DNA from 2 places in the Psychromonas sp. L1A2 genome. Region 1 is predicted to be linked to the other one. Evidence: predicted binding sites of a transcription regulator. Region 1 holds the regulator's gene; the other holds the start of a gene.

Region 1 (4,824 bases):
TCTGTTGCTGCGACAAGGTTATCTGTTCCCATTAAATTAATGATGCCATCTTTCGCATCTTCGTTTAATTCTTCTAGGATTTCACCGTGTTGATCATGGTCTGTTAAGTTCCATAATACTTTACGATCTGCAGGAGGGGAGGATTCTAATAAAAAGGCGACATCACAAGCAGGCATTTTATCTAAAATGCTGCGTGCTAAAACAAACATACCGTGTTCAAGTGCTTTTTTTACTTCTTGAAGTCGTAGCTGGGTATTATCAACTTTAGTGTTTTCCAGCATACTTGCCCCTAGTATTATTCTTCTTCTAAAAACTTATTTTCGATGAGCTCAGTAACGGCTAACATCGCTTCTTGTGCTTGTGCACCTTGCGCTTCTATTTCAATTTCTTGACCAAAACAAGTTTCTAACACTAATAAACCAAGTACGCTACCAGCATCTGCTTTTTTTTCATTGTGTGTGATGGTGATTTGCGCATCAAAAGCATTAACTAATTCGACTAGTTTTATTGTTGCACGTGTGTGCAAACCGAGTTTGTTTTGTATTGTAATTGTTTGCTTAATTTTATCCAACAGGAATTACTCCTTTAAACATTTATGTTCAATTTGTATTTGGTACTTATGTTTAAAACGTGCCGCTATTTGTTCTGTGACATAGACAGAACGATGTCTACCGCCAGTACAACCAATAGCTATGGTGACATAGTTGCGGTTGTTTTGCTCTAGATGCGGCAGCCAAGTTAAAAAGAGGTTTTCGATATTAGTGATAGTTTCTTTGACTAATGGGAAGGCACTTAAATAGTCTTGAATAAGTTTATCTTTGCCTGAGTATTCTTTTAAGTTTTTTTCCCAGTATGGGTTAGGCAAAAAACGCACATCAAAAATATAATCGGCATCTTGCGGGTGTATATGTTTAAAACCAAAAGATTGGAAAATAACTAATAAATTACTCTTAGTCGAGCCTTGCAAGTATATTTTTAGGTGTTCATTTAAATTATGAACAGATAGGGCTGTTGTATCAATTGAAAAAGCAGAGAGTGCTTGTAGTGGTGCTAACATCTCTTTTTCCAATTCTAAGGCTTGAGATAAAGAGTGTTTTTGTTTAGAAAGAGGGTGTAAACGGCGAGTCTCACTATATCGGCGAATTAATTCACTGGTTAGCGCATCTATATAGATGATTTCTAATTCTACTTTTTTTTGCAATGATTCAACAAGGTGCTTAATTTCATCAACTTTAGTTGGCATATTACGTATATCTAAGGTGACCGCTACTTTATTATCTTTTGGGTCGACCGTATCAATTAATTGTTCTAGTAATTGATACGGGACACCGTCAATACAGTTGTAACCTAAATCTTCAAGTACATGGAGGGCAATTGTTTTTCCTGATCCTGAACGACCGCTAATAACAATTAACTTCATATCTACTCCTGTGATTTTATAACGTCAGTAATTCAAATAACTCTTGGTTGCTTTGCGCACTTCGTAATTGGCGTAAAAACTGTTTATCTAGTAACTTTTGACTTATTTCTGATAAGGCAGAAAGGTATTGCTTACAAAGATCTTCTGGCACGAATATAGCAAATAATATATCGACTTTATTACCGTCATATGAATCATAATCAATGCCTGTTTCACATTGTAGAAAGACTGCTGTTGCTGGTAATTCACTAGAAATTTTGACGTGAGGAATAGCGATACCTGAGCCTACTCCCGTCGACCCAATTTTCTCTCGTGCAATCAAGCTTTCGAATAACTCTTGCGCATCTAAGTTTAATTCTTTAGCCGCAATAAGACTGATTTTTTCTAAAGCACCTTTTTTACTAGTGCAGGCAGTTTGGCAGAATACTGAATCTTTATTTAATAAAGTAGATATTTTCATAATATATAGTTTAACTGTACTTAATGGACGCGCGAGTTTAGCAGGTTAGCATTAAATAACTATAGTTAATCCCAATTTTATTTGCGTTGCTCACTAATTAAAGTAATTGCTTTCGCTGGTTAGAAGGTGGAATACCTAATGATTCTCGGTACTTAGCAATAGTACGTCTTGCTACTTGAATACCTTTTTCTTCTAATAACTGCGTTATTTTGTTATCACTTAAAGGTTTAGTCGTTAATTCTGCGGCAACGAGCTTTTTAATTAAAGCACGGATAGCTGTTGATGAACATTCACCACCGCCATCGGTTGCAACATGACTCGAAAAGAAAAACTTCAATTCATAAATGCCACGAGGAGTATGCATAAACTTCTGCGTAGTCACTCGAGAAATGGTTGATTCATGCATTTCGACTTCAAAGGCAACATCATTTAAAACCATTGGTTTCATCGACTCATCGCCGTATTCAAAGAAAGCTTGTTGTTGTTGCACAATACAGTTCGATACTTTTAATAGTGTTTCATTGCGGTTTTCTAAGCTTTTGATGAACCATTTCGCTTCTTGCAAATGGCCTTTAATGAATTGAGAATCGGTTTTACTGATGTTACCTGAGCACATATTTGCGTATTGTTGGTTAATCGATAAATTAGGATCGCAATCTTGATTTAATGAAACTCGCCATTGTCCTTGAATCTTTTTAACATAGACATCTGGAATAATATATTGTGTTTCACTTGTTTCAACACCATTACCTGGTCGAGGTTCTAAGCTTTGAATTAAGCGCATGATTTCTGCAAGTTGTGCTTCTTTGAATTTACTTTTACGTGCAAGTGTTCTGTAATCCCTGTTACCAAGAAGATCCATGTACTGTTCAAGTATTTGAATAGCTTCGTCACGCCATTGCGTTGTATTCGGTAATTGGCGAAGTTGAATTTGTAAACACTCTTGAGTGGTACGAGCCGCGACACCTAGTGGATCGAAATGTTGGATTCGTTTTAATACTACCTCTACTTCATCTAATTCCAAATCTTCTAAATCAGCTTTTAAGCTATCTAAAATACTTTCACAGTCAGTGGTCAAATATCCTGACTCATCAATAGAATCGATAATTGCCATTGCAATGACTTGATCCGTTTCAGTAAAAGGCGTTAATTGCATTTGCCATAATAAATGGTCTTGTAGAGAAGTCGAAGATTCTCCCTGATAGACTGTACTTTCACCGTCATAAGCAACAGCACTAGAGGTGTTACCTGTAATAGGCGTAGAGTTATAAGATTCTTCCCATTCTTTTTCTGCAGGAAGATCATCTGAAAATTCTTGTTGGGAAATGGCTTCTGAAGTATCAACTTCACTGCTATCAGCTTCTTTGACTAACTCTTCAGTACCCGTTTGATCATCTTGCTCTAAAAGAGGATTTGAATCTAATGCGTTTTGAATCTCCTGTTGGAGATCGAGCGTTGATAGCTGCAATAGTTTTATTGCTTGCTGTAATTGAGGGGTCATCGCTAATTGCTGACCCATTTTCAATTGTAAACCCTGTTTCATCAAAACATATCTTCCTGAACGTATGGTTACGATTTAAAGTTTAAACTCTTCACCTAGATAAACGCGCTTCACATGGTCGTTTGCTAATATCTCGTCTTGTGTGCCTACGGCTATGATTTCTCCGTGGCTCACTATATATGAATGCTCACAAACATCTAATGTTTCTCTTACATTATGGTCTGTAATCAGTACGCCTAGACCGCGATCACGTAATTGTTGAATAATATTTTTTATATCAATGACCGATATAGGGTCAACCCCTGCAAAGGGCTCATCTAACAAGATAAATTTTGGCTCAGTTGCTAGTGCTCGTGCAATTTCTACACGTCGTCGTTCACCACCAGATAAACTCATTCCTTTACTGTTACGGATATGGGTGATGTGAAATTCTTCTAACAGTGTATTTAGCTTTTCATCTCGTTGTGGCTGCGTTAGTTCTTTACGAGTCTGCAAAATCCCCATAATATTTTCAGTCACGGTTAAGCGGCGGAATATAGAGGCTTCTTGTGGTAGGTAGCCAATACCTTTTTGTGCTCGAATATGCATCGGATCGCTAGAGATATCTTCGTCATCGATAACGATACTGCCATGGTCTTGTTTAACGAGCCCAACAACCATATAAAAAGAGGTTGTTTTTCCCGCTCCATTGGGACCTAATAAACCAACTATCTCGCCTGTTTTAACTGTTAGGCCGACACCATTTACAACAGTACGTCCTTTATAACTTTTAACTAATCCGCTTGCTCGTAATTCTGCCATATTTACTGTTCTCCAGTCGTTTTTGGAGTAGAAGATTTAGTTGAATCTGTGCTTTTGTCTTTTTCAAACTGAGCCGGCAAAAAGACTGTTTGTACACGTTCTTTTTTGCTTTGATCGGTCGTGACATTCAGTTCTTGGCTTTCTAAGAAATAAACTATTTCACCACCATTTACCTGACTATCTAATTGTTTCACTTGTGCGCTTTTAGATAATGTTATTTTGCCTTTTGCGACTTCATAACTGATATTTTTTGCTTCTGCATCAAGTGGTTTTCCATCATCTTGTATTTGATGAAATGTTGCTACATTACCTTCTGCAATCATAATTTCATGATTGGGTTTAGTACCACGGATAACCGTTAGTTTATCTGCCGTAATTTTAATGGAGCCTTGCGTAAGTAAAACCTCATCAGTAAAAACGACTGTGTTAGTTTTCAAACTTGCATGTTGTTTTATAGAAGAAACATGAATAGGTTGATCGAAATCAGACTCTAATGCTGAAGCATTTACATTAAACAGCGAAATAGTAAGTAAAACTGTTAATTTATTTAGATTCATTAAGGTATACCGCTTTTATATTAGAATTAAGTTTCATTTCTTCTGTGACCATTGATGCCCAAAATCCAACACCTTCTTGTTTAAC
Region 2 (4,824 bases), 1.3 Mb from region 1:
CCAATAAGCAATTTGCTTGAAATTAACGGTTGTAACATCCTCTCCACATGCAGTTTCATCTGTGCCATCAAGAATATCTTCTATTATGTCATCAACTTGGTTACCACAAGCAGTTAAAGTGAACAATGGAATACATATTAATAGTGTTTTTATTAATTTATTTGAGCTTATAATTTTAGTCACGAAGCGTCCTATTCTTATTCATTTTAGTTATGGTCGATAATATCACTTACCTTAAGTGGTCAAGCAAGTTAAAATGGTAAATTAACTCTATATAAATTACCAAATTAGGCAAAAGCTATGAATGAAGCATTAATAATTGCAGATCAAACTTTAATTTTACATCGTCACCCGCGCCGTAAGAATGAAACATTACAAGCGTGGGACTCAGCAGATGAATACCTGATCAATCATTTCAATGAAAATGAATTAGGTAAATACATTGCTGAAGATGGGCAATTATTAATCATCAATGATGGTTTCGGTGCATTGAGTTGTTATTTTAGTGAAATTGAAAGAACCGTTGTTTCAGACTCTTTCTTATCAGTTAGTTCAATTAAGCTAAATATGCAACGCAATCGTTGCACTCCTGAGACACTATTAATTCAAGATAGTTTGCAAGAACTACCAACGAATGCAAAAGTTGTATTAATTAAAGTGCCTAAAACATTGGCATTTTTAGAATATCAACTACAACAATTAAGTGCGGTTATCGATAAAGACACGATTATTGTTGCAGCAGGTAAGGTTGATGTAATCCATAAATCTACATTAGCTTTATTTGAAAAATATATCGGCACGACTAAAACATCACTAGCGAAGAAAAAATCGCGCTTGATCTTTAGCTTACCAGATCAGAATGAAATCCCAGAAACTGAAGTGGCTATTACGTGGGAAATAGAAAGCCTAGAATGGAAAATTCATAACCATGCGAATGTATTCTCTCGTAATCATTTAGATATTGGCGGTCGTTATTTAATGGATAACTTACCTGAAGGCGACTTTACTAAAGTGGTTGATTTAGGTTGTGGCAATGGTGTTGTGGGTATGGCAGCGGCTGAAGCTTACCCTGAAGCACAAATTACTTTTATCGATGAATCCTACATGGCAGTTGATTCTGCACGTATCAACATGTTGAAAAACTTCGAAGAAGAACGTTCTGATAATACACGTTTTGTTGTTAATAATGGTCTAGTAGGTTTCAAAGCACGTAGCTATGATCTGATTTTATGTAACCCTCCTTTCCACCAACAGCATGCAATCACTGACCATATCGCATGGAGCATGTTTAACGACGCTCATTTTTGTTTAGCAATAAACGGTGAGTTGGTTATTGTTGGTAATCGTCATTTAGACTATCAAGACAAATTAGATCGTATTTTTGGTAACTGTGAATTGATTGCTGAAAACAAAAAGTTTGTTGTCTTACGTGCAGTAAAATACGATTAATCTTGTCGTAATAAACAGCCGTTATAAGCTGTCTTTATAAAATAAAAAGGCTGTACTCGTTTTAGTACAGCCTTTTTTAATTCACTCTTATCTCAACCGACTTATCATCTGAATCCAAATAATAAAAATTAATTAGTGTCATTGGTATCAGCTTTTCAATAAGTGCATACATTCAATATGCCGCGATTAGAGCATAAGCTTAACTTCGAGTTACTACTTTTCCACACGTATACATTTCACCATAAGAGGCAGATTTAACTTTAAGTGTTGTTTGCGTTAATGCCATTATTGTTCCTGATTCATTAACCGTCGCTGGTAAGATCTTTTTTAAATTTAGAAGTGCTTCTAATTCAGGATGACTTACATTTTTAAAATTAACATCTTTAGATTTAATATTGAGTTCATTCCCTTTAAGCGCCCAGGTAGAATTATCAGTCACACTGTACTTAAGCTCAGGCATACCATTAATTTTAAAAAACAAATAACCACTGCCGTTAGATTGACCATTAGCTAGATAATTAATTTTATAATTTACCTTAATCGACATTTTAGTATTAGGCTCTTCTACTTCATGTTGACATAACCAAGTACCATATAAGTTCTTTTCAGTAATTGATGACACTGTTGGAGTAGATTCAGCCGTACTGACTTCTGCAGCAAAACTCGGCATTGAATAAATAAACATTAATGTTGGCAGTACTTTAACTAAATTCATGTTTTACCTTATAACAAACGAAATAAAAAAAGTGTTAGGCTAAAAGCCCGATCATTAAACCTATGCAACTCTTAGTCAACATTCTAAACAAATAAATCCTTTTCTCTTATAAAAATTATTTTTATTTAACCATTGTAAAAATGAGTCAGGACTAATGCCATACAAAAAACACTACTCATTGGCTGAAAGCATATTTAATTATTCTCATTTAAGGAGCTCATTTTAATTGTTTTTTTATTTAAAATAAGAAAACTGACTAAAGTCAGGGCTAGGCATAAAAAAGAAAACAAAATAACAGGTATAAAAAAACCTCACTTAAAGCGAGGCTAAATCATAAAACGGTTGGGCAAGCTAATCACTAACCCATCATATTTACGATAGATTATAGCTGGCGGTGACGACGCAAACTTAAACCGATAATCGCAAGACCTAGTATCAATAGCGTACTTGGTTCTGGCACTTGTACTGTTAAAGTAGAAGTACCAACTCTAACACTAGTAAATGGGCCTGCATAAACAAACACATCTAATAAGCCATTACTATTAAGAGCGGCTAATGCATTAACTTCAAGATCACCTATAAAGCCACTGCCTAAAGTAATGGCACCCGAATCAAAATCAAACTCCTCAATTTGAAATAACAGAGTCTCCCAAAAACTAAGGTTATTAACTTGAATAGCTAAATTTGCACTTGTTGCACTTCCGAATGTAAATCCATCATCAGTAATATCATGTTGATAAGAAATTGAGTTCCCAAGGCCACTAAGCGCTTGATCTTGATAAACAACATCTACAATCAGACTTGCAAAAGAGCTTGTACTAAACAACAAGCCTAGTACCAATCCTATTTTTCTAATATTTGAAAATTTAAATATGTCCATATTTCACCTCTATCCTATTTAATGTAAAAAATAAAAAGTTTAATAAAATGAAATCATAAAATATAAATATATCAATGATATGCAGTTATGATTTTGCATCAAGCGTGCCACTATAACTTTTACTTTGTTTAACAGTTAGATAGGATATGAAAGAACAACAAGGTGAAATTACTGTAAAAAACATCAACACATTAAGAATTTATTATCTTAATTTAAATCAATTTTAAAGAAAAAGTTATCGCTTTCTTATGAGATCAATAGTTATGTAAATGACCTAAACTTTAAAAGTCATTTTAATATATACAAAGAAATGTTTTAAAAAATCAAAATAGGTATAAATTCACTTATAATAAAATAGGCTTAAATTAAAACAAATAATTCGAGATACAAAAATAACAAAAGTAAATAATAACCAGATAATAATGCATAGTATCTCGACATATCTTATCTGCTTTATAATGTTGATTACGATCTCAATAACTATCGAATCCAATTTCAACTAGCCATTAAGTCGTTTTCACGCCAGTATCTCTTCATTTTTTAAGGTATGAGATATCAATTGATTGTCGAAAATTGTATCGGGACACAAGTTTTAGCCTGCAGTCAGTTATATATCAACGTTGATCGCTTGACTTCGACACGCGAGCTTTAGCTTGCAGATTTTTGCATCCTAATGTTGACCTTTTGACTTTGAGGCGCTGGCTTTAGCCTGCAGATCTTTGCGTCTTGATGTTGATCTTTTGACTTTGGGGCGCTGGCTTTAGCCTGCAGAGGGTTGTGTGTCGATGTTGATCTTTTGACTTTGGGGCGCTGGCTTTAGCCTGCAGGGGGTTGTGTGTCGATGTTGATCTTTTGACTTTGGGCCGCTGGCTTTAGCCTGCAGATCTTTGCGTCCTGATGTTGATCTTTTGACTTTGGGGCGCTGGCTTTAGCCTGCGGGGGTTGTGTGTTGATTTTATATACGAAATCAAAATGACAACCCCCAACACAAAAAACCTGCAAGCTAAAAACAGGACTCGCAGAACTCTTCCGCACATGACACTATGCTTTGCCTGATTCGCCATGCGCCCTAAGTCAAAAAATGAAACACTAATTGATTGTCGAAAATTGTTTCGGGGCGCTCGCTTTAGCCTGCAAAGGGTTATGTGTTGATTTTATGATGAAAAATAAAAACCACACATAACCCAACACCAAAAACTCTGCAAGCTGAAAACAGGACTCGCAGAGCTCTTCCGCTCATGACACTAGGCTTTGCCTAATTCGCCATGCGCCCCAAATCAAAAAATTATTGATATATTGTATTCATTAAAAAATAAAAACAGGACTCGCAGAACTCCTCTGGTCATGACACTAACTTTAACCTACAGTCAGTTATGTGTCGATGTCCATCTTTTGACTTTGGGGCGCTGGCTTTAGCCTGCAGGGGTTGTGTGTTGATTATTTATTGAAAAGACAAAAAACATAAACGTCAACACCATAAACTCTGCAAGCTGAAAACAGGACTTTCAGAGCTCCTCCGCTCATGACACTAGGCTTTGCCTAATTCGCCATGCGCCCCAGCTAAAAAATTATTCATCTATGTATTCAGAAAAGCTTGCGGGCCAGCAAGCTTTAAATTTATCTTCAGTAGTTTCTATATTAGTGTACTAAAACACTAGCCAAGTTAACTACAGCATAAACAACAGGCATAAAAAAGCCCCGCTAAAAGCGAGGCTTGGTGATTAGCACTCTGTTAAGAGTTTACCAACCAGTGATTTCACGTAGCGCACTACCGATTTCA

Evidence for each region. The regulator sigma-54, encoded in region 1, starts transcription at its own class of promoters, with help from an activator protein. The targets are predictions, from matches to a motif close to GTTGGCACGNNNNTNGNNT.
Region 2: the regulator sigma-54 is predicted to act here: its motif matches at 3,138-3,156, upstream of GQR59_RS07835 (PEP-CTERM sorting domain-containing protein).

The regions. Positions count from the first base shown of each region.
Region 1 is NZ_WUAG01000001.1:522,664-527,487, forward strand. Features, by position in the region: gene mgtE (magnesium transporter) at 1-281, opposite strand, end outside; gene GQR59_RS02245 (HPr family phosphocarrier protein) at 296-571, opposite strand; gene rapZ (RNase adapter RapZ) at 578-1,420, opposite strand; gene ptsN (PTS IIA-like nitrogen regulatory protein PtsN) at 1,437-1,880, opposite strand; gene GQR59_RS02260 (RNA polymerase factor sigma-54) at 1,978-3,423, opposite strand; gene lptB (LPS export ABC transporter ATP-binding protein) at 3,457-4,182, opposite strand; gene lptA (lipopolysaccharide transport periplasmic protein LptA) at 4,185-4,739, opposite strand; gene lptC (LPS export ABC transporter periplasmic protein LptC) at 4,726-4,824, opposite strand, start outside.
Region 2 is NZ_WUAG01000001.1:1,818,973-1,823,796, reverse strand. Features, by position in the region: gene GQR59_RS07850 (glycoside hydrolase family 18 protein) at 1-183, opposite strand, end outside; gene GQR59_RS07845 (methyltransferase) at 301-1,449, shown strand; gene GQR59_RS07840 (hypothetical protein) at 1,649-2,164, opposite strand; gene GQR59_RS07835 (PEP-CTERM sorting domain-containing protein) at 2,547-3,044, opposite strand.